DNA from 2 places in the Alloalcanivorax sp. genome. Region 2 is predicted to be linked to the other one. Evidence: predicted binding sites of a transcription regulator. Region 2 holds the regulator's gene; the other holds the start of a gene.
The links. The regulator sigma-54, encoded in region 2, starts transcription at its own class of promoters, with help from an activator protein. The targets are predictions, from matches to a motif close to TGGCACNNNNNTTGCTNT.
Positions count from the first base shown of each region.

Region 1: glnL (nitrogen regulation protein NR(II)) is a predicted target of sigma-54. The motif match lies at 6,646-6,663, and genes of this name have one in related genera.

Region 1 is NZ_CAXPXK010000017.1:6,446-15,729, forward strand. It holds gene ACEQZD_RS02120 (inactive transglutaminase family protein) at 1-1,425, shown strand, start outside; gene ACEQZD_RS02125 (alpha-L-glutamate ligase-like protein) at 1,425-2,414, shown strand; gene ACEQZD_RS02130 (tRNA (5-methylaminomethyl-2-thiouridylate)-methyltransferase) at 2,501-3,610, shown strand; gene ACEQZD_RS02135 (sulfurtransferase TusA family protein) at 3,616-3,867, shown strand; gene glnA (glutamate--ammonia ligase) at 4,091-5,497, shown strand; gene ACEQZD_RS02145 (DUF4124 domain-containing protein) at 5,805-6,539, shown strand; gene glnL (nitrogen regulation protein NR(II)) at 6,685-7,782, shown strand; gene ntrC (nitrogen regulation protein NR(I)) at 7,779-9,203, shown strand; gene ACEQZD_RS02160 (nuclear transport factor 2 family protein) at 9,255-9,284, opposite strand, start outside.
Region 2 is NZ_CAXPXK010000100.1:103,940-113,223, reverse strand. It holds gene lptB (LPS export ABC transporter ATP-binding protein) at 1-637, shown strand, start outside; gene ACEQZD_RS12800 (RNA polymerase factor sigma-54) at 830-2,278, shown strand; gene hpf (ribosome hibernation-promoting factor, HPF/YfiA family) at 2,320-2,619, shown strand; gene ptsN (PTS IIA-like nitrogen regulatory protein PtsN) at 2,624-3,097, shown strand; gene rapZ (RNase adapter RapZ) at 3,118-3,972, shown strand; gene ACEQZD_RS12780 (HPr family phosphocarrier protein) at 3,969-4,238, shown strand; gene mgtE (magnesium transporter) at 4,310-5,674, shown strand; gene ACEQZD_RS12770 (BPSS1780 family membrane protein) at 5,671-6,609, opposite strand; gene ACEQZD_RS12765 (BPSS1780 family membrane protein) at 6,596-7,408, opposite strand; gene pmbA (metalloprotease PmbA) at 7,479-8,834, opposite strand; gene yjgA (ribosome biogenesis factor YjgA) at 8,887-9,284, shown strand, end outside.

The DNA of each region.
Region 1 (9,284 bases), on a different contig from region 2:
AGTGACCCGGTATGGGTGGTGGACGCCCAGGTCAGTTTCCAGGCGCGGGAGAACACCCCGATCAAGGCGCGCATGTACGTGCCGCCGCTGGAGAGCGGTTTCACCGCCCTCAATGAAAGCTTTATTTCCAACAACTACGGCGTCAACGTCAACCGGGAGAACGGCAACCGGGTGGTCACCTGGTCGGCGCGCCGGGCCGAGGGACGGCAGAACCTGTATTACCGGTTGATGCTCACCTCGCGCTTCGCCGAACCGGCGTCGGTGCCCGAGGACGGCCCCCAGTTCCGCGCCGCGCCGCCGCTGGAGGGCCCGGAGCGGCTCGCCGCCGATGCCCTGCTGGCGCCGATCCGCCAGCACTCCGCGGACGTGGAGACCTTCGTCAGCGAGACCATCAAGCGCGTCAACAACATGGAAAGCGACAATGTGCGCCTGCTGCTCGGCGGCGACCGCAGCCCGGAGAACCGCGCCCGGGTGGTCGATCTGTTGCTGGCGGTGGCGCACATCCCCGCCGAGCCGGTGCATACCCTGGAGCTCAACGAGAGCCGCGACCAGGAACCGGAGCTGTGGCTGCGCACCTACAACGGCAAAAGCTGGCTGTATTTCAACCCGCTGGACGGCCGCCAGGGGCTGCCGGAGGACCGGCTGGTGTGGTGGAGCGGCGACAAGCCGCTGCTGGCGCTGGAAGGCGCCCGCAACGCGGATGTGGATTTCGGCGTTCACCGCAACGAGATGAGCGCGCTGCAGCTGGCCCAGTCGCTGCGTTTCCAGGATCAGAGCAGCTTTATCGACTATTCCCTGTATGAGCTGCCGGTGCCGTCCCAGCAGCTGTTCCGCATCCTGATGATGATTCCGGTGGGCGTGCTGCTGGTGCTGCTGATTCGCTCACTGGTCGGCATGGAGACCCTGGGCACCTTCACGCCGGTGCTGATCGCCCTGGCGTTCCGCGAAACCGAGGTGATCTGGGGCGTGCTGCTGTTCACCTTCATCACCGCCATCGGGCTGTCGGTGCGCGGCTATCTGGAACACCTGAAATTACAGTTACTGGCGCGGCTGTCGATCGTGCTCACCTTCGTGGTGATCCTGATGGCGCTGATCAGCCTGGTGGGCTACAAGCTGGGGCTCTCCACCGGCCTGTCGGTGGCGCTGTTCCCGATGGTGATTCTGACCATGGTGATCGAGCGTATCTCGATCGTCTGGGAGGAGCGTGGCGGCGGCCAGTCGCTGAAGGTGGCCATCGGCACCCTGATCGCGGCGGTGCTGTGTCACCTGCTGATGGTCTGGCAGCCGCTGGTGTACTTCGTGTTCACCTTCCCCGGCGTGTTGTTGGTGCTGGCGGCGGTGATGGTGCTGATGGGCCATTACCGGGGTTATCGCCTGGCGGAGCTGATGCGCTTCCGGGCGATGACCGATGAAGGTGGCCGCTGATGTTCGGAATCCGCACCTGGAGGGCCCTGCGCCGCCGTGGCGTGATGGGCATCAACCAGCGCAACGGCGACTATGTGCTGGCCTACAACGACCGGCGCCTGTACCCGCTGGTGGACGACAAGATCCGCACCAAGAAGCTGGCCCTGGACGCCGGCATCCAGGTGCCGGACATGTACGGGATCATTGATACCGAGCAGGGCATCAGCAAGCTCCAGCACATCGTCGAGACCCACGGTGACTTCGTGATCAAGCCGGCCCAGGGTGCCGGCGGCGACGGCATCATGGTGATCTCGGACCGCTTCGAGGGCTACTACCGCGGCGCCTCCGGCCGCATGATCAGCCCCGAGGAGCTGGAGTTTCATATCTCCGGGATCATCTCCGGCATCTATTCCCTGGGCGGCCACCGCGACCGCGCCCTGATCGAGTACCGGGTGCGCTCCACCGACCTGTTCGACCGCATCAGCATCGGCGGCGTGCCGGACGTGCGCATCATCGTGCTCAAGGGCTACCCGGTGGCGGCCATGCTGCGCCTGCCCACTCGACAGTCCGACGGCAAGGCCAACCTGCACCAGGGCGCCATCGGCGTGGGCGTGGACATCGCCACCGGCGTTACCCTGAGCGGCACCTGGCACAACCTGAAGATCGACCGGCACCCGGACACCGCCCATCCGGTGGCCGGCGTGCAGATTCCCGACTGGGAAGCCTGCCTGGAGCTGGCGGCGCGCTGCTATGAGCTCACCGGCCTGGGTTATCTGGGCGTGGACCTGGTAATGGACAAGCACAAGGGCCCGTTGATGCTGGAGCTCAACGCCCGGCCCGGGCTGAACATTCAGATCGCCAACGACGACGGCCTGCTGCGCCGCTGCCGCATCGTCGAGGATCATCTCGACGGCCTGGACTGGAAGCTGGAGCCGGTGGCCCGCCGGCTGACGCTCGCCAAGCGCGAGTTCGCCGTGGCCCGCCTGCCGGAAGCCCCCGCAGCGCCCTGACCCCGGCGCTTCGTCAACAAAGCGTGATTTGCTATACTCTGCCGCCCGTTTCCGACCATCTCCTTTAAAACAGGGCGAGTATTGTTATGTCCGAGGCAGTCGCACCCGTCACCCGGCCCAGCGCCGACCCGCTCCAGCGCCGCGCCATCGCGCTGGTGTCCGGCGGGCTGGACTCCATGCTGGCGGTAAAAGTGATGCAGGAGCAGGGCATTCACGTGGAAGGGGTGAACTTCTTCACCGGCTTCTGCGTGGAGGGCCACACCCACGCGATCCGCAAGAAAGACAAGGACAAGAACAAGCGCAACAACGCCCTCTGGGTGGCCGAGGAGCTGGGCATCAAGCTGCACATCATTGATATCTCCGAGGAGTACAAGGATGTGGTGCTCAACCCCAAGCACGGCTACGGCGCCCATCTGAACCCCTGCCTGGACTGCAAGATCTTCATGGTCAACCAGGCCACCTTGATGCTGAACAAGGCCCGTGAGCTGGCCGGCGAGAAGGGCTTCGACTTCATCATCACCGGCGAGGTGGTGGGCCAGCGGCCCAAGAGCCAGCGCAAGGAAACCATGCCCATTATCAGCAGCGAGTCCGGCGCCGACGACCGCCTGCTGCGCCCGCTCAGCGCGCTCAACCTGCCCGAGACTTTGCCCGAGCGCGAGGGCTGGGTGGACCGCTCGCGGCTGCACGATTTCTCCGGCCGCAACCGCAAGCCACAGATCGAGCTGGCCCGGCGTTTCGGCCTGGAGGACTACGCCCAGCCCTCCGGCGGCTGCTGCTTCCTGACCGACGAATCCTATTCCCGCAAGCTGGCCGACCTGTGGCAGGCCCGCAACGAGCGCCGCTACGAGCTGGACGACATCATGCTGCTGAAAGTGGGCCGGCATATCCGCCCGCAGCCGCACCTGAAGCTGATCATCAGCCGCGAGGAAGGCGAGAACCGCTTCCTGGAAGGCTACCGCTACCAGTTCACCAGCCTCACCACGGTCAGTTGCCCCGGCCCGCTGGCGCTGGTGGACGGACGCTTCGAATCGGAAGCGGAGCTGGAGCAGGCCGCCGCCATCGTGGCGCGCTACTCCAAGGGCCGCGGCGACGACACCGTCACCGTGGAGGTCAAGGACCCGGGCGGCGTTGCCCGCGAGGTGCGCATCGCGCCGGCACGGCCCGAAGACATCCCGAAAACCTGGCTGGTGGCCTGACCGCGATGACCGACGAAACCCTTCACGAACTGGATGTGCGCCGCCAGCTGTGCCCCATTCCAGTGATCAAGACCCAGAACAAGGTCGCCGAACTGGCGCAGGGGGAGGTGCTGAGGGTAACCTGCACGGACCCGGGGGCGCTCAACGACATTCCCGCCTGGTGCCGAATCAATGGCCACGAGGTGCTGGCCACGGAGGAGGGCGACCTGGAGGTGGTGATCACCCTGCGGGTTGGTGAACCTTCCGTTGCACTCTAGTGGTGCACAAATACCAAGAAAGCACCGTTTCGGTGCATGATATCCGGATACAGGCGCGCTGATCGGGCTCAATACAAGCTGCTGCGCCAAAAAAGGGCTGGCACAGTATTTGCTGACCTATTGGCATGCAGGCCCCGGTGGCCGAGAATAACGGCTCTTCGCGTGCCCGCTCCGGCGGAGGCGAGTAGCCAGACACATACCCGTTCCAGGAGGACGCTCAACAATGTCTGAAAAGACGCTGAAACTGATTAAAGATAACGACGTGAAGTGGGTGGATCTGCGTTTTACCGACAGCCATGGTAAAGAGCAGCACGTGACCCTTCCCGTCGGCGAAATCGACGACGACTTCTTCCAGGACGGCAAGATGTTCGATGGTTCCTCCATCGCCGGTTGGAAAGGCATCAACGAATCCGACATGATTCTGCTGCCCGAAGACGAAACCGCCGTTCTCGACCCGTTCACCGACGTGGCCACGCTGAACCTGCGTTGCAACATCGTTGAGCCGACCACCATGCAGGGTTACGAGCGTGATCCGCGCTCCGTGGCGCTGCGCGCCGAGGAATACCTGAAGTCCACCGGTATCGCCGACACCGCTCTGTTCGGCCCGGAGCCGGAATTCTTCGTGTTCGATTCGGTACAGTGGAAGTCCGACATGTCCGGCGCCATGTACAACATCTACTCCGAAGAAGCGGCCTGGGTGTCCGCCGATGAGTTCGAGAAGAACAACATCGGTCACCGTCCCGGCGTCAAAGGCGGCTACTTCCCGGTACCCCCGGTGGACAGCCTGCACGACCTGCGTGGCGCCATGTGTTCCGCCATGGAGCAGATGGGCCTGGAAATCGAAGTGCATCACCACGAAGTGGGCACCGCGGGCCAGTGCGAGATCGGTGTGGGCGCCAACACCCTCACCAAGAAAGCCGACGAAGTGCAGATCCTCAAGTACTGCGTGCACAACGTGGCCCACGCCTACGGCAAGACCGCCACTTTCATGCCCAAGCCGCTGATCGGTGATAACGGTTCCGGTATGCACGTGCACATGTCCCTGGCCAAAGACGGCAAGAACCTGTTCGCCGGTGACGAGTACGCGGGCCTGTCCGAAGAAGCGCTGTTCTACATCGGTGGCGTGATCAAGCACGCACGCGCCCTGAACGCCTTCACCAACGGTTCCACCAACTCCTACAAGCGTCTGGTGCCCGGCTTCGAAGCCCCGGTAATGCTGGCGTACTCCGCCCGTAACCGTTCCGCTTCCATCCGCATTCCGTGGGTGAGCAACCCGAAAGCGCGTCGTATCGAGACCCGCTTCCCGGATCCGTCCGCCAACCCGTACCTGTGCTTCGCGGCACTGATGATGGCCGGCCTGGACGGCATCAAGAACAAGATCCACCCGGGCGACGCCATGGACAAGGATCTCTACGATCTGCCGGCGGAAGAAGCCAAGGACATCCCCACCGTGGCGCACACTCTGACCATGGCGCTGGATGCTCTGGAAGCCGATCACGAGTTCCTGACCCAGGGCGACGTGTTCACCAAGGACATGCTGGAAGGCTACATCGAGCTCAAGCGCAGCGAAGTGGAGCGTCTGAACATGACCCCGCATCCGGTCGAGTTCGACATGTACTACAGCTGCTAAGCCTCATGGCGACCGCAGTCCCCGAAAAGCCCGGCCTTCGCGCCGGGCTTTTTTTGTTTGTGCGAGCGGGCCATGCCCGCGAAAGGGTGGCTTTTCAGCCACCCGGCGGGATACCAGAGCCCCTCTGGCCGCAGTACAAAGAACCTCTCTGGTATCCTGCCGGCCGGCGTTGCCGGCCTTTCGCTTGCAAGCAAGCTCCTACAAGCCGGGCTCTTAGAGGTGTCGCGATGGATTTTGCGGGCCGGGCCCTTTTTTTGCGGGTACCCCGGAGTCAGAATCAAGGTCAGACCCAACAAGGATGAGACCAATGAAAATCTGGTGGCCCCTATTACTGTGCGTCATGCCACTGCTGGCCGGCGCGCAAACAGAGAATGTCGACCGCCCCGATGAAGCCGGCGGCTCGAAAGGCATCTACCGCACCGTGGACGCCGACGGCAACGTGGTGTTCACCGACAACCCGCCGGACAAGAAGCGCGCCGAGGAAGTGAAAGTGGGCCCCACCAACACCATGGACAGCCCGCCGGTGGAGCGGCGCGCCGCATCCCGGGGCGATGCGCCGCCGGAACCACCGGAGCCGCCGGATACGGGCTATGAGGCGGTGTCGATCACCGCGCCGGACGCCGGCGCCAACCTGCGCCTTCCCCAGGACAACCCGATCCAGGTTCAGGTATCGCTGTCGCCGTCGCTGAAAAGCGGGCACCGGCTGGTGATTCTCGACAACGGCACGCCGCTTGAGGGCAACGCCATGGACTTTCCCAATCCCGGCGAGCACACCCTGGTGGTGCAGGTGCGTGACGGCGACGGCACAGTGCTGATCGAGTCCGAGCCGGTGCTGTTCTACGTGATGCGTACCACCGCCGATAGCGGCGGCGGCCAGGGCCAGGGCAAAGGCTCCGCCTTTCCCACCTTCGGTGGCCGGGCCGAACGTGGCGGCTCCGCCACCACCGGCAGCGGCGCCGACCGGGGCGCCGGCGCGGAGCGTGGCGGCGGTGCCGCGGTGGGCGGCAGTGCCCAGCGCGTTATCCGCCCCTCCGACGACTGAACCCTTCTGCACCAAAAGTGTGCACCCTCCCGCCATACCTCCTAGACTGCACCGTGAAGGACACGTCCTCTACCCGCCTGCTGCCCTGTGAAGGCGCTCTCACGGGTGGCCTGATAATTGCTTATGCCCTGTTATGGCCCGAACTATGACGACAGACACGGTGCTGCAAAAACGGCTGCTGGATCATCTCCGTACCGCGGTAATGATGCTCGACGGCGACCTGCGCGTGCGCTACCTCAATCCGGCGGCGGAAATGCTGCTGGCCACCAGTGCCTCTCGAATAATCGGGCAGCGGTTGCCGGAGTACTTTTTCGATGACGAGGACGCGCGGGGTGCCCTGCAACAGTGCATGGACGAGGGGCACCCGTTCACCCGCCGCGAAGCCCGGCTCAACGTGGCGCCGGGGCAGCAGGCGATGGTCGATTACAGCGTCAGCCCGATCCATGAGCGTGGCCAGAACATGGCGCTGCTGGTGGAGATGCAGTCCCTTGACCGGCTGCTGCGTATTACCCGGGAAGAGGGGCTGATGCACGCACACCAGGCCACCCGCGCGCTGGTGCGGGGCGTCGCCCATGAGATCAAGAACCCCCTGGGCGGTATCCGCGGCGCCGCCCAGCTGCTCGAGCGGGCGCTGCCGGATCCGGAACTGGCGGAATACACCCGGGTGATCATCGACGAGGCGGACCGCCTGCGCTCGGTGGCGGACCGGATGCTGGGCCCGCGTAAGCCGCCGGCGTTCGCGCCGGTCAATATTCACGAATGCCTGGAGCATGTGCGGCAGTTGTTGCTGGCGGAGTACCCGGAAGGGGTGCTGCTGCGCCGCGATTACGACGTCAGCCTGCCGGAAGTGATCGCCGACCGGGACCAGCTGATTCAGGTGCTCCTGAACCTGATGCGCAACGCCATGCAGGCGTTGCTGGAAGCCGGCACCGAGGACGCCCGCGTGGTGATGCGCACCCGCGCGCTGCGCCAGTTCACCATCGGCGTGCAGCGCCACCGGCTGGTGCTGCGGGTGGACATCGAAGACAACGGCCCGGGGATCTCCCAGGAGCTCCAGGAAACGATTTTTTATCCCATGGTCAGCGGCCGGGCCAACGGCTCGGGGCTGGGGCTGTCCATCGCCCAGTCGATCATCAGCCAGCACCAAGGTCTGATTGAGTGCGACAGCGAGCCCGGGCGCACCTGCTTCAGCCTGCTGCTGCCCATGGAACCGGTGGATACAACGGAGAGCAAAGGATCATGACCGCAACCATTTGGGTGATCGACGACGACCGCTCCATTCGCTGGGTGCTGGAAAAGGCGCTCGGCCAGGAAGGCTACCAGCCGGTATGTTTTGAAGACGCCGACGAGGCCCTCAACCGCCTCGACGAGGGCGGCGCCGAGCCCGACGTGCTGATTTCCGATGTGCGCATGCCGGGCACCGACGGCCTGCGCATGCTCAAGATCCTGCAGCGCAAGAACCCCAATCTGCCGGTGATCATCATGACCGCCCATTCCGACCTGGACTCGGCGGTGGCGTCCTACCAGGGCGGGGCGTTCGAATACCTGCCCAAGCCGTTCGACGTGGACGAGGCGGTGGCACTGGTCAAGCGGGCGATCAAGCACCGCAAGGAGAACGACGAGGAGTTCGTGGCGCCGGCGGCGGAAACGCCCACCGAGATCATCGGCGAGGCGCCAGCCATGCAGGAGGTGTTCCGCGCCATCGGCCGGCTCAGCCACTCCAACGTCACGGTGCTGATCAACGGCCAGTCGGGCACCGGCAAGGAGCTGGTGGCCCGGGCCCTGCACCGCCACTCCATGCGCCGCGAGAAGAACTTCGTGGCGCTGAATATGGCGGCGATCCCCAAGGACCTGATCGAATCGGAACTGTTCGGCCACGAGAAGGGCGCTTTCACCGGCGCCAACAGCCAGCGGGTCGGGCGTTTCGAGCAGTCCAACGGCGGCACCCTGTTTCTCGATGAAATCGGCGATATGCCGCTGGAGGCCCAGACCCGTTTGCTGCGCGTGCTGCAGGAGAATGAGTTCTACCGGGTGGGTGGCACCACGCCGATCCATGTGGACGTGCGCATCATCGCCGCCACCCACCAGGACCTGGAAAAACTGGTGCGCGACGGCGACTTCCGGGAGGACCTGTTCCACCGCCTCAATGTGATCCGCATTCACATTCCGCGTCTCGCCGAGCGCCGCGAGGACATCCCCGCCTTGGCCGGCTATTTTCTCCAGCACGCCGCCCAGGAACTGGGGGTCGACCCCAAGGTGCTGCACAAGGACACCGAAAAATATCTCGCCGCCATGCCCTGGCCGGGCAACGTGCGGCAGCTGGAAAACACCTGCCGCTGGCTGACGGTGATGGCCTCGGGCAGGGAAGTGCTGGTCGACGACCTGCCGCCTGAGCTGCGCCAGAGCGGCAGCAAGCCCACGGAAACCGGTGGCGACTGGCTCAAGTCCCTGCGCCACTGGGCCGACCGGGCCCTGGCCCGTGGCGACCGCGGGATTCTCGAGCAGGCGGTGCCGGAGTTCGAGCGCACCATGATCGAGGTGGCCCTGCAGCACACCGGCGGCCGCAAACGGGACGCGGCGGCGCTGCTCGGCTGGGGGCGCAACACCCTTACCCGCAAGATCAAGGAGCTGGACATGGAAGCGGAGTTCAGCGGCGACGACTAGCAGCTCGGATGCCAGTGGCCCATGAGGGCAGGGCCTGTGCGAGCGGGCCCTCTACTCGCTCAACCCCCGCGCCTCCAGATC
Region 2 (9,284 bases):
GATCGTCGGTCTGCTGGGCCCCAACGGCGCCGGCAAGACCACCTGCTTCTATATGATCGTGGGCCTGGTGGCCGCCGACGCCGGCCGCATCGAGATCAACGGCAACGACATCACCCACCTGCCCATGCACGGCCGGGCCAAACGCGGCATCGGCTACCTGCCCCAGGAGGCGAGCATCTTCCGCCGCCTCACCGTGGAGCAGAACATCATGGCGATCCTGGAAACGCGCAAGAGCCTCAGCAAGGCGGAGCGCAAGGAGCAGCTGGAGAAACTGCTGCAGGAATTCCACATCGACCATATCCGCGACAGCATGGGCATGAGCCTGTCCGGCGGCGAGCGGCGGCGCGCGGAGATCGCCCGCGGTCTGGCCACGGACCCGGACTTTATTCTGCTCGATGAGCCCTTCGCCGGGGTCGACCCGATCTCCGTGAACGACATCAAGAGCATCATCCGCCATCTCAAGGACCGCGGCATCGGCGTGCTGATCACCGACCACAACGTCCGCGAGACCCTGGATATCTGCGACACCGCCTATATCGTCAGCACCGGCCATATCATCGCCGACGGCGACGCCGACACCATTCTCGGCAACCAGCAGGTGCGCGACGTCTACCTGGGCGCCGATTTCCGGCTCTAGTGGCGACAAAAGCGGCGGCGGGCGCCGCCGCGCCTTGCGCACCGCCCAAACCCTTGCATATAGTGGACGCCTTCCCGCCGCATCGCCCTACACCCTTCCGCCGGACAACACAATAGCTGGCATGATTATTGCTTAATTTCGATTGATGCTGCTATGCTCCAACCCTCGGGATCGAGCAACCAGACACGCAGCATGAAACCCTCCTTACAGCTTCAAATCGGCCAGCAGCTGACCATGACGCCCCAGCTGCAGCAGGCAATCCGCCTGCTGCAGCTGTCGACGCTGGACCTGCGCCTGGAGATCCAGCAGGCGGTGGAGACCAACCCACTGCTGGAAATTGAGGAAGGCGCCGAGGATTTCAGCGCCGATGACGGCGAGTACGACGCCGACGCGGACCTGGACGTGGAGCGCAGCGACGCCCTGGAAGACCTGGTGGACGGCCCGGTGGAGACCGACAGCGACTGGGACGACCTCTACGTGGGCCAGAGCAGCCCCGGCGGCGAAAGCGAGGACGCCGACGCCTGGCAGCAGCGCCACGCCAACCCGGACACCCTGATCAGCCACATGGAGTGGCAGCTCAACCTGACGCCGATGAGCGACCGGGACCGGGTGATCGCGCAGATCATCATTGAAGCCCTGGACGAGCGCGGCTTCGTCACCGTGCCCCTGGAAGACCTGGTCACCACCGCCCATAACGAAATCGCCGACCCGGACGACCCGGTGGAAGACGATGAAGTGGTGGCGGTGCTGCACCGGCTGCAACAGTTTGACCCGGTCGGCGTGGCCAGCCACGACCTGGCCGAGTGCCTGGGCGTGCAGCTGGCCCAGCTGCCCGAGGACACTCCGCATCTGGACCACGCCCGCGCGGTGCTGGCGCACCAGACGCTGCTGGAAAAACACGATTACGCCGGCCTGCGGCGCGCCCTGGGCGCCACCGAGGAGGCCCTGCTCGCGGCCATGGCCCTGCTGCGCGGCCTGGACCCGGCCCCGGGCCAGCAGATCGGCGGCGAGAGCGCCGATTACGCAGTCCCCGACGTGGTGGTCAGCGCCCACAAGGGCGGCTGGCGGGTGGCGCTCAACGAGGCGGTGCTGCCGCGCGTCAACCTCCACGCCCAGTACGCCCAGATGGCCCGCCAGGTCGGCGGCGAGGACGGCCAGTACCTGCGTAACTGCATGCAGGAGGCCAAATGGTTCCTGAAAAGCCTGCAAAGCCGCCACGACACCCTGCTGAAAGTGGCCAGCCGCATCGTCGAGGTGCAGCAGGACTTCTTCAACTACGGTGAAGAGGCGATGAAACCGCTGGTCCTGGCGGACATCGCCGAGGCCGTGGGCATGCACGAGTCCACCATCAGTCGGGTCACCAACCAGAAATTCATGCTCACGCCCAAGGGCGTGTTCGAGCTGAAATATTTCTTCTCAAGTCACGTCGACACGGACGGCGGCGGTGAGTGTTCCTCCACCGCCATTCGTGCCATCATTAAGAAGCTGGTCGCCGCCGAGAGTCCTCGCAAGCCGCTCAGCGACAACAAGCTGGCGAGCTTGCTGAATGATCAGGGGATCAAGGTGGCGCGCCGCACGGTCGCCAAATATCGCGAGGCGATGCGCATCCCGTCCTCGAGCGCCCGCAAGCGTTTGGTGTAGGCGCGCGGAGGATGGGTCTTAACGAGGTATAGGAGCCAGCCATGCAAATAAACATCAGTGGTCACCACCTGGATATCACCGACGCCCTGCGTGACTATGTGGACGAAAAGTTCGCCAAACTGGAGCGCCATTTCGATCAGATCACCAGCATTCAGGTGATCCTGTCTCCGGAGCCCAAATCCCACAAGGCCGAATCCACCATCCACATCTCCGGCGCCGACGTGTTCGCCACCGCCCACGCGGACGACATGTACGCGGCCATTGATGCGCTGACCAACAAGCTGGACCGGCAAATCCTCAAACACAAAGAGAAGACGGTGGACCGTAAACACGGTCATTAACCCTATGCGAGTACGTGAATTGCTCAGCGAAGACCGCACCTATAACGACGTGTCGGTCACCAGTAAAAAACGGTTGCTCGATCAGATCGCCCAGCTGGCCGCGGCCAGCTGCGGCGGCCTCAACGAGCAGGAAGTGTTCGACGCCCTGGTGGCCCGGGAAAAACTCGGGTCCACCGGCATCGGCGAGGGCATCGCCATTCCCCACTGCCGGCTGGGCCACTGCGAGGGCGCGGTGGGCCTGCTGTTGAAGCTGGAAGACGCGGTGGACTTCGACGCCGTCGACGGGCGCCCGGTGGATCTGGTGTTCGTGCTGCTGGTGCCGGAGCAGAACCCGGAACAGCACCTCAAGACACTCAGCCACCTGGCCAGCCTGTTCAACGACGATGACTACCGCAGCGACCTGCGACGGGCCCACAGCAACCAGCAGTTGTTCCAGGTGGCGGTGGAATCGGAAGCGGAACTACGCCTCGCGTCCTAGCCCTTACCGGTTGCCCCCTTATGAAGCTCACCATTCTCAGCGGCCGCTCCGGGTCGGGTAAAACCACCGCCCTGCAGGCCCTGGAGGACCACGGTTACTATTGCGTGGACAATCTGCCCCTGGGGCTGTTGCCCACCCTCACGGAACAGCTCGACACCGAGGAACACGCCCCCGAGCGGGTGGCGGTGGGCGTGGACGCGCGCAACCTGCCCCGCCAGCTGCTGGCGTTCAAAAGCATCATCAAGGCACTGAAAAACCAGCAGGTGGAGACCGAGGTGATCTTCCTCGACGCCGACCCGGGCACCCTGCTGGAGCGCTTCAGCGCCACCCGCCGCCGCCACCCGCTCAGCGACGACGACCGCACCCTGGCCGACGCGATTGAGTACGAAGCGCACCTGCTGGCCGACATCCGCATGCTCGCCGATCTGGTGATCGACACCAGCAGCCTGGACGTGCACACGCTGCGCAACCTGATCCGGCAAAGGGTGGCCCGCCGCGACGTCAATCTGTCGCTGCTGATCGAATCCTTCGGCTATAAAAACGGCCTGCCCCGCGACGCCGACCTGGTGTTCGACGTGCGCGCCCTGCCCAACCCGCACTGGCACAACGAGCTGCGGCCGCTGACCGGTCGCGACGAGCGCATCGCCGAATTCCTGCGCGGGCACCCGGAGAGCGAGCTGATGCTGGAAGACATTTTCCACTTTCTGAACCGCTGGCTGCCCACCTACGCGGCCAACGACCGCAGCTATGTGACGGTGGCCGTGGGCTGCACCGGCGGCCGTCACCGTTCGGTCTATATCACCGAGCAGCTGGCCCACCGGCTGCGTAACCAGGGCGTGCCCTTGCACGTTCGCCACCGGGAGCTGGATGGATGATTGAACAGGACCTGGCCATCACCAACAAGCTGGGCCTGCACGCACGCGCCGCCGCCAAGGTGGTCAGCGTGGCTTCGCGCTACAGCTGCAGTATTCAGGTGATTCACGGAGAACGCCGCATCGACGCCAAGAGCATCATGGGGCTGCTCACGCTGGGCGCCGCCAAAGGCACCACCCTGCGGGTGTGCGTGGACGGCGAGGACGAACAACCGGCCATGGACGAACTCACCGATCTGTTCCAGCGCAAGTTCGACGAAGGCGAGTAGGCCGCTTTTTTAAAGCTTTGATCCTCCGGTAATGCGCGGTGGTGTAAACTGGCGCGCCTAAGGAGGGAACCATGACCGCAGAACAAACCCGCCACCGCCGAAATCTGAAAACGGTCAACCGTGCCCTGGCCAGCGGCACCTTTTCGGAAGTGCGGCAGGTGCTCAACAACCTGCCCGGCGCCGAAGCCGCGCACCTGATCGAGTCCTCCCCGCCCCGCGAACGCGAAATCCTCTGGCAGCTGCTCAACCAGGAGCAGGAAACCGAGGTGCTGCAGTATCTCGGCGAGGAAGTGCGCGTGGAGCTGCTGCGCGACCTGCCCACCGAAGAGCTGGTGGAGCTGATCGAGGACCTCGACACCGACGATCTGGCCGACCTCCTTCAAGAACTGCCGGAACAGGTCACCAGCCGCGTGCTGGCCGGCCTGGACGCGCAGAACCGGGAACGCCTGGAACAGGTGATGAACTACCCGGAGGACACCGCCGGCGGCCTGATGAACACGGACGTGATCACGGTGCGCCCGGAGATCACCTTCAGCGTGGTGCAGCGCTATCTGCGACGCCTGGGCGATATCCCCAAGACCACCGACAACCTGCTGGTGGTCAACCGCAAGAACCAGTTCGTCGGCGTGCTGCCGCTGACCCGCGTGCTGATATCCGACCCCGGCACCTCGGTGCGCGAAGCGATGATCACCGATGTAGAAGCGATCCCCGCCACCCAGGACGCCCACGAAGTGGCCAAGCTGTTCGAACGGCTGGACCTGGTGACCGCCCCGGTGGTGGACGACAACGGCATGCTGGTGGGCCGGATCACCATTGACGACGTGGTCGACGTGATCATGGAAGAAGCCGAGCACTCGCTGATGGGCATGGCCGGCCTGGACGAGGACGAAGACACCTTCGGCTCGGTCTGGCACACGGTGCGCCGCCGGGCGCTGTGGCTGGGCATCAACCTGCTCACCGCCCTGGCCGCCTCGGCGGTGATCAGCCTGTTCGAGGATACCCTGGAGAAAGTGGTGGCCCTGGCGGTGCTGATGCCGATCGTCGCCAGCATGGGCGGCATCGCCGGCAGCCAGACCCTGACCCTGGTGATCCGCGCCATGGCGCTGGGACAGGTGCAGGCGGGCAACACCCGCTATCTGCTCACCAAGGAACTGGCGGTGGGCGCGCTCAACGGCCTGCTCTGGGCGCTGGTGATCGGCGCCACCGCCGCGCTCTGGTTCGACGACCCGAGCCTGGGCGTGATCATCGGCTGCGCCATGATCCTCAACCTGGTGGTGGCCGCCGGCGCCGGCGCCCTGATCCCGATGGTGATGAAACGGATGGGCATCGACCCGGCCCTGGCCGGGTCGGTGGTGCTGACCACCGTCACCGACATCGTCGGCTTCATGGCCTTCCTCGGTCTCGCCACCCTGCTCTACGCCAACCTGGTGGTCTAAGCGAGTTCGGGCGTCGCTTCCGGCTCATCATCCGCGCCGAAGATATCCCGGAACGAGGCGTACACCGACACCGTCAGCACCGCCATCAGGAACAGGCCCAGCACCAGCGCCAGCAGGCTCAGCAGCACCATGGCCAGCGCCCCGGAGACACCCGGGCCCAGCAGGGTGCTGGTCAGCACGAACAGCAGCGCGAGCGCGCCGCCCACCGCCAGCATCACCAGCAATACCACCAGGCTGTACCAGAGCATCGGCGCCCAGTTCTTGAGCACCGCGATCAGGCTTTCCCCCAGCGCCTGGAAGCCGTTGCGCCCGCCGAAGTACACCAGCGGCGCCTGGAACCAGATCAGCGCCATATAGGGCAGCGACAGTGCCGTCACCAGCAAGCCGGTGAGCGCCATCTTTGCGCCGTCCAGACCGGCGCTGATCTCCGGCACCGGCTCCAGGGCGTTGCCGAAGGCGGAGCTGAAGAAGGCGGCGATATCCGGGCCGAACGCCACCCACACCAGGGCCGCCATCAGCGCGGTGAAGCCGATCTGCAGCAGCAGCTGCATCAGCCCGGCGAGAAACAACGCCCCGGTGCGGTTGGAAAAGCCGGCGAACAGATCGCCGAACTCGAAGTCGTCGTCGCCCCAGCGCCGCCAGGCAAGATGGAACAGCCCCGCCGCCAGCACCGGCGAAAACAGGGTCGGCACGAAGCTGCCCAACACCGGCACGAACAGGCTCAACAGGCTGATGCCCAAAATCACCGCGAAGAACACCAGCACGGCCAGGCACCAGAGCACCCAGTTGGTGGCCACCAGCGACCAGGCCCGCTTCCACCACAGCCAGCCGTGCCCCACCGGACGGCGGCGGGCGCGGCCCACCGTCGCCTCGCCGGGGCGCGGCGTCTCCAGCAACGCCGCTTGTGGCCCCTGGTAGGGGTTATTCGGCTCCATGTTCGGCACCGTCGGCGGGGCTGGTAAGCACCTGCCGGAACGACACATAGTAAGCGCCGGCCAGAATCGGCATCACGAACAGCAGGCCCAGCAGCAGCGGCAGGGCCGCCACCATGATGATCAGCATCACCACGATGCCGTACACGATCATCGGCAGCAGGTTCTTCATGCAGGCGCGGAAGCTGACCCCCATGGCGCCGCCCAGCCCCATGCCGCCCAGCATGATCAGCGGCACGGCGAAGTAGAACAGGAACATCACCAGGGTGAACACGATCAGGAACAGCGGCAGCATGATCGCCATCATCACACCCATGCCGCTGCTCATCGCCTGCGGGTCCATGGACTGCAGCGACATGGAGCCGCCCATGAAAATCGCCATCAGACCGCCGACCACCAGCAAGGCGCCCAGGTAGACGCCGATCTGCACCAGCGCCAGCAGCAGCAACGGCCCGGTGCGCTCGGAAAAGCCGGCGAACAGATCGCCGAAATCGGAGCGCCCGTCGGTGGCGATACGGTGGAACAGCTTCACCAGCCCGGCGTACAGCAGGGTGGTGATAAAGGGCTGCGCCAGAGGCCCCAGGAACGGGATCAACTGCAGCCCCATGGTGATCACCATCACCAGCACCAGGGCGCCGATCACCACGCCCCAGTGGCCACTGAGCATTCTCATCCCCTCACCGAGCCAGCCCAGCGCCTGGCCCACGGTGACTTTGTGCGGACCGCCCAGCGTAAAGGTCCCCTCGCCTTGCGGGCTGGTCACGTTGGTTTCCGGTCCTTGGTAAGGATTCACTTCCGTCATGAATATTCCCCTGAGTTTCAAACGAATTAACAACCAATAGAAAAAATGGCGGGTGACGCCGCCGGCGACCTCAGGCGCCGGCGATTTTCATCGGGCTCAGCAACAGCGAGCCGCACGCGATATTGCCGCGGCGGTCCACGTCCGTGCCACTGCCCTGGATGCCGGCGAACATCTCCCCCAGATTCCCGGCAATGGTAAACTCCTGAAGCGGTTTGCGTATGACACCGTTCTCAATCCAGAAACCCGAGGCGCCCCGGGAGTAATCACCGGTGACCAGATTAACGCCCTGGCCCATCACCTCGGTGACCAGAATGCCCCGGTCGATGCGCCGCACCAGGGCGTCGAAATCCTCGCCGGTATCCGAGATCGACAGGTTGTGCACGCCGCTGCCGTTGCCGGTGGGCGCCATGTCGAGCCGGCGGGCGGCGTACAGGCCCAGCGCGTAGCGGCGCAGCACCCCGTCTTCCACGAACGCCTGGTCCCGCGTCGCCAGACCGTCGCCGTCGAACGGCGCCGAGCCGTTGGCGCCCGGCAGCAGCGGTTGCTCGCGCACATCGATGCCTTGCGGGAACAGCCGCTCGCCGAGCCGGTCGCGCAGAAACGAGGCGCGCCGGTAGAGGCTGCCGCCGCTGATCGCGGAGATAAAATGGCCAAGCAGGCCGGCGGCGATCTCCGGCGCCAGCAGCACCGGCAATTCGGCGGTGTCGGGGATTTCCGCGCCCAGCCGCGCCAGCGTGCGCTCGCGGGCCCGCTCACCGACCTGCTCGGCGGAGGCCAGCGAATCCGCGCGGCGGCCGGCGTCGTACCAGAAATTGCGCTGCATGCCCTGGTCGTCCTCGGCCACCACCGCGCAACTGCGCGAGTGCATGGTGCCGGCGTAGCCCTGAAGGAAGCCGGCACTGGTGCCCAGCACCCGCAGGCTGCTGCCGGTGGACACCGAGGCGCCCTCGGAATTGACGATGCGCTCGTCGTCGCGGGCCACCGCTTCGCAGCGCAGGGCGTCGTCGATGGCCTGCTCGGTGCTCAGCGCCCAGGGATGGTACAGGTCCAGGTCCGGTATCCGGTCGGCCAGCTGCTCGGGGCTGGCGATGCCGGCGTACTTGTCCTCTTCGGTGTGACGGGCGATGGCGCAGGCGGCGGCCACCGCGTCGCGCAGGCTCTGCGGGCTGTCGTCGGAGGTGGACGCCTGACCCTTGCGCTGGCCGAAGAACACCGTCACCGCCAGGCCCCGGTCGCGGTGAAATTCCACCGTTTCCACTTCGCCCAGACGGACGTCCACGGACAACCCCTGGGCCAGGCTCAGCTGGGCTTCGGCGGCGCTGGCGCCCTGGCGTTTCGCCTCTTCCAGCACCTGTGCCACGGTGTCGCGGGCGGCCCCCAGATGCTGCGGGCCGAGATTCGCTGTCACGCTGGCGTTTTCGGACATAAAATACGTTTTCCATTCAATGCATTATTGGAAGCGCTGCTTCCCTGGAATCATGACCGAGTATAACGATACCCCCGCCAGCAAAACACGCCGCAAGCAGGATATGCAGGCACTCCAGGAAGTGGGCTTGACCCTGATGGGCCTGAAACCGGAGCAGCGCGCCCGCCTGCCGCTCACCGACGGCCTCGAGAAAGCCCTCGACGAAGCGCGCCGCATCACCAACCTGGACGCCCGCCGGCGCCATGCGCTGTTCATCGGCCGCCTGATCTACGACGCCGACAGCGACGCCATCGTCAGCGCCGTGGAGGCCCTGCAGAACCCGCTGCGCCAGCAGCGCCTGCAACACTGGACCGAACAGATCGCCGCCTGCGACGGCCCCAAGGAGGCGGAGCCGGTGCTGCAGCAGGTGCTCACCGAATACCCGGAGGGGGATCGCCAGGCGCTGCGCAA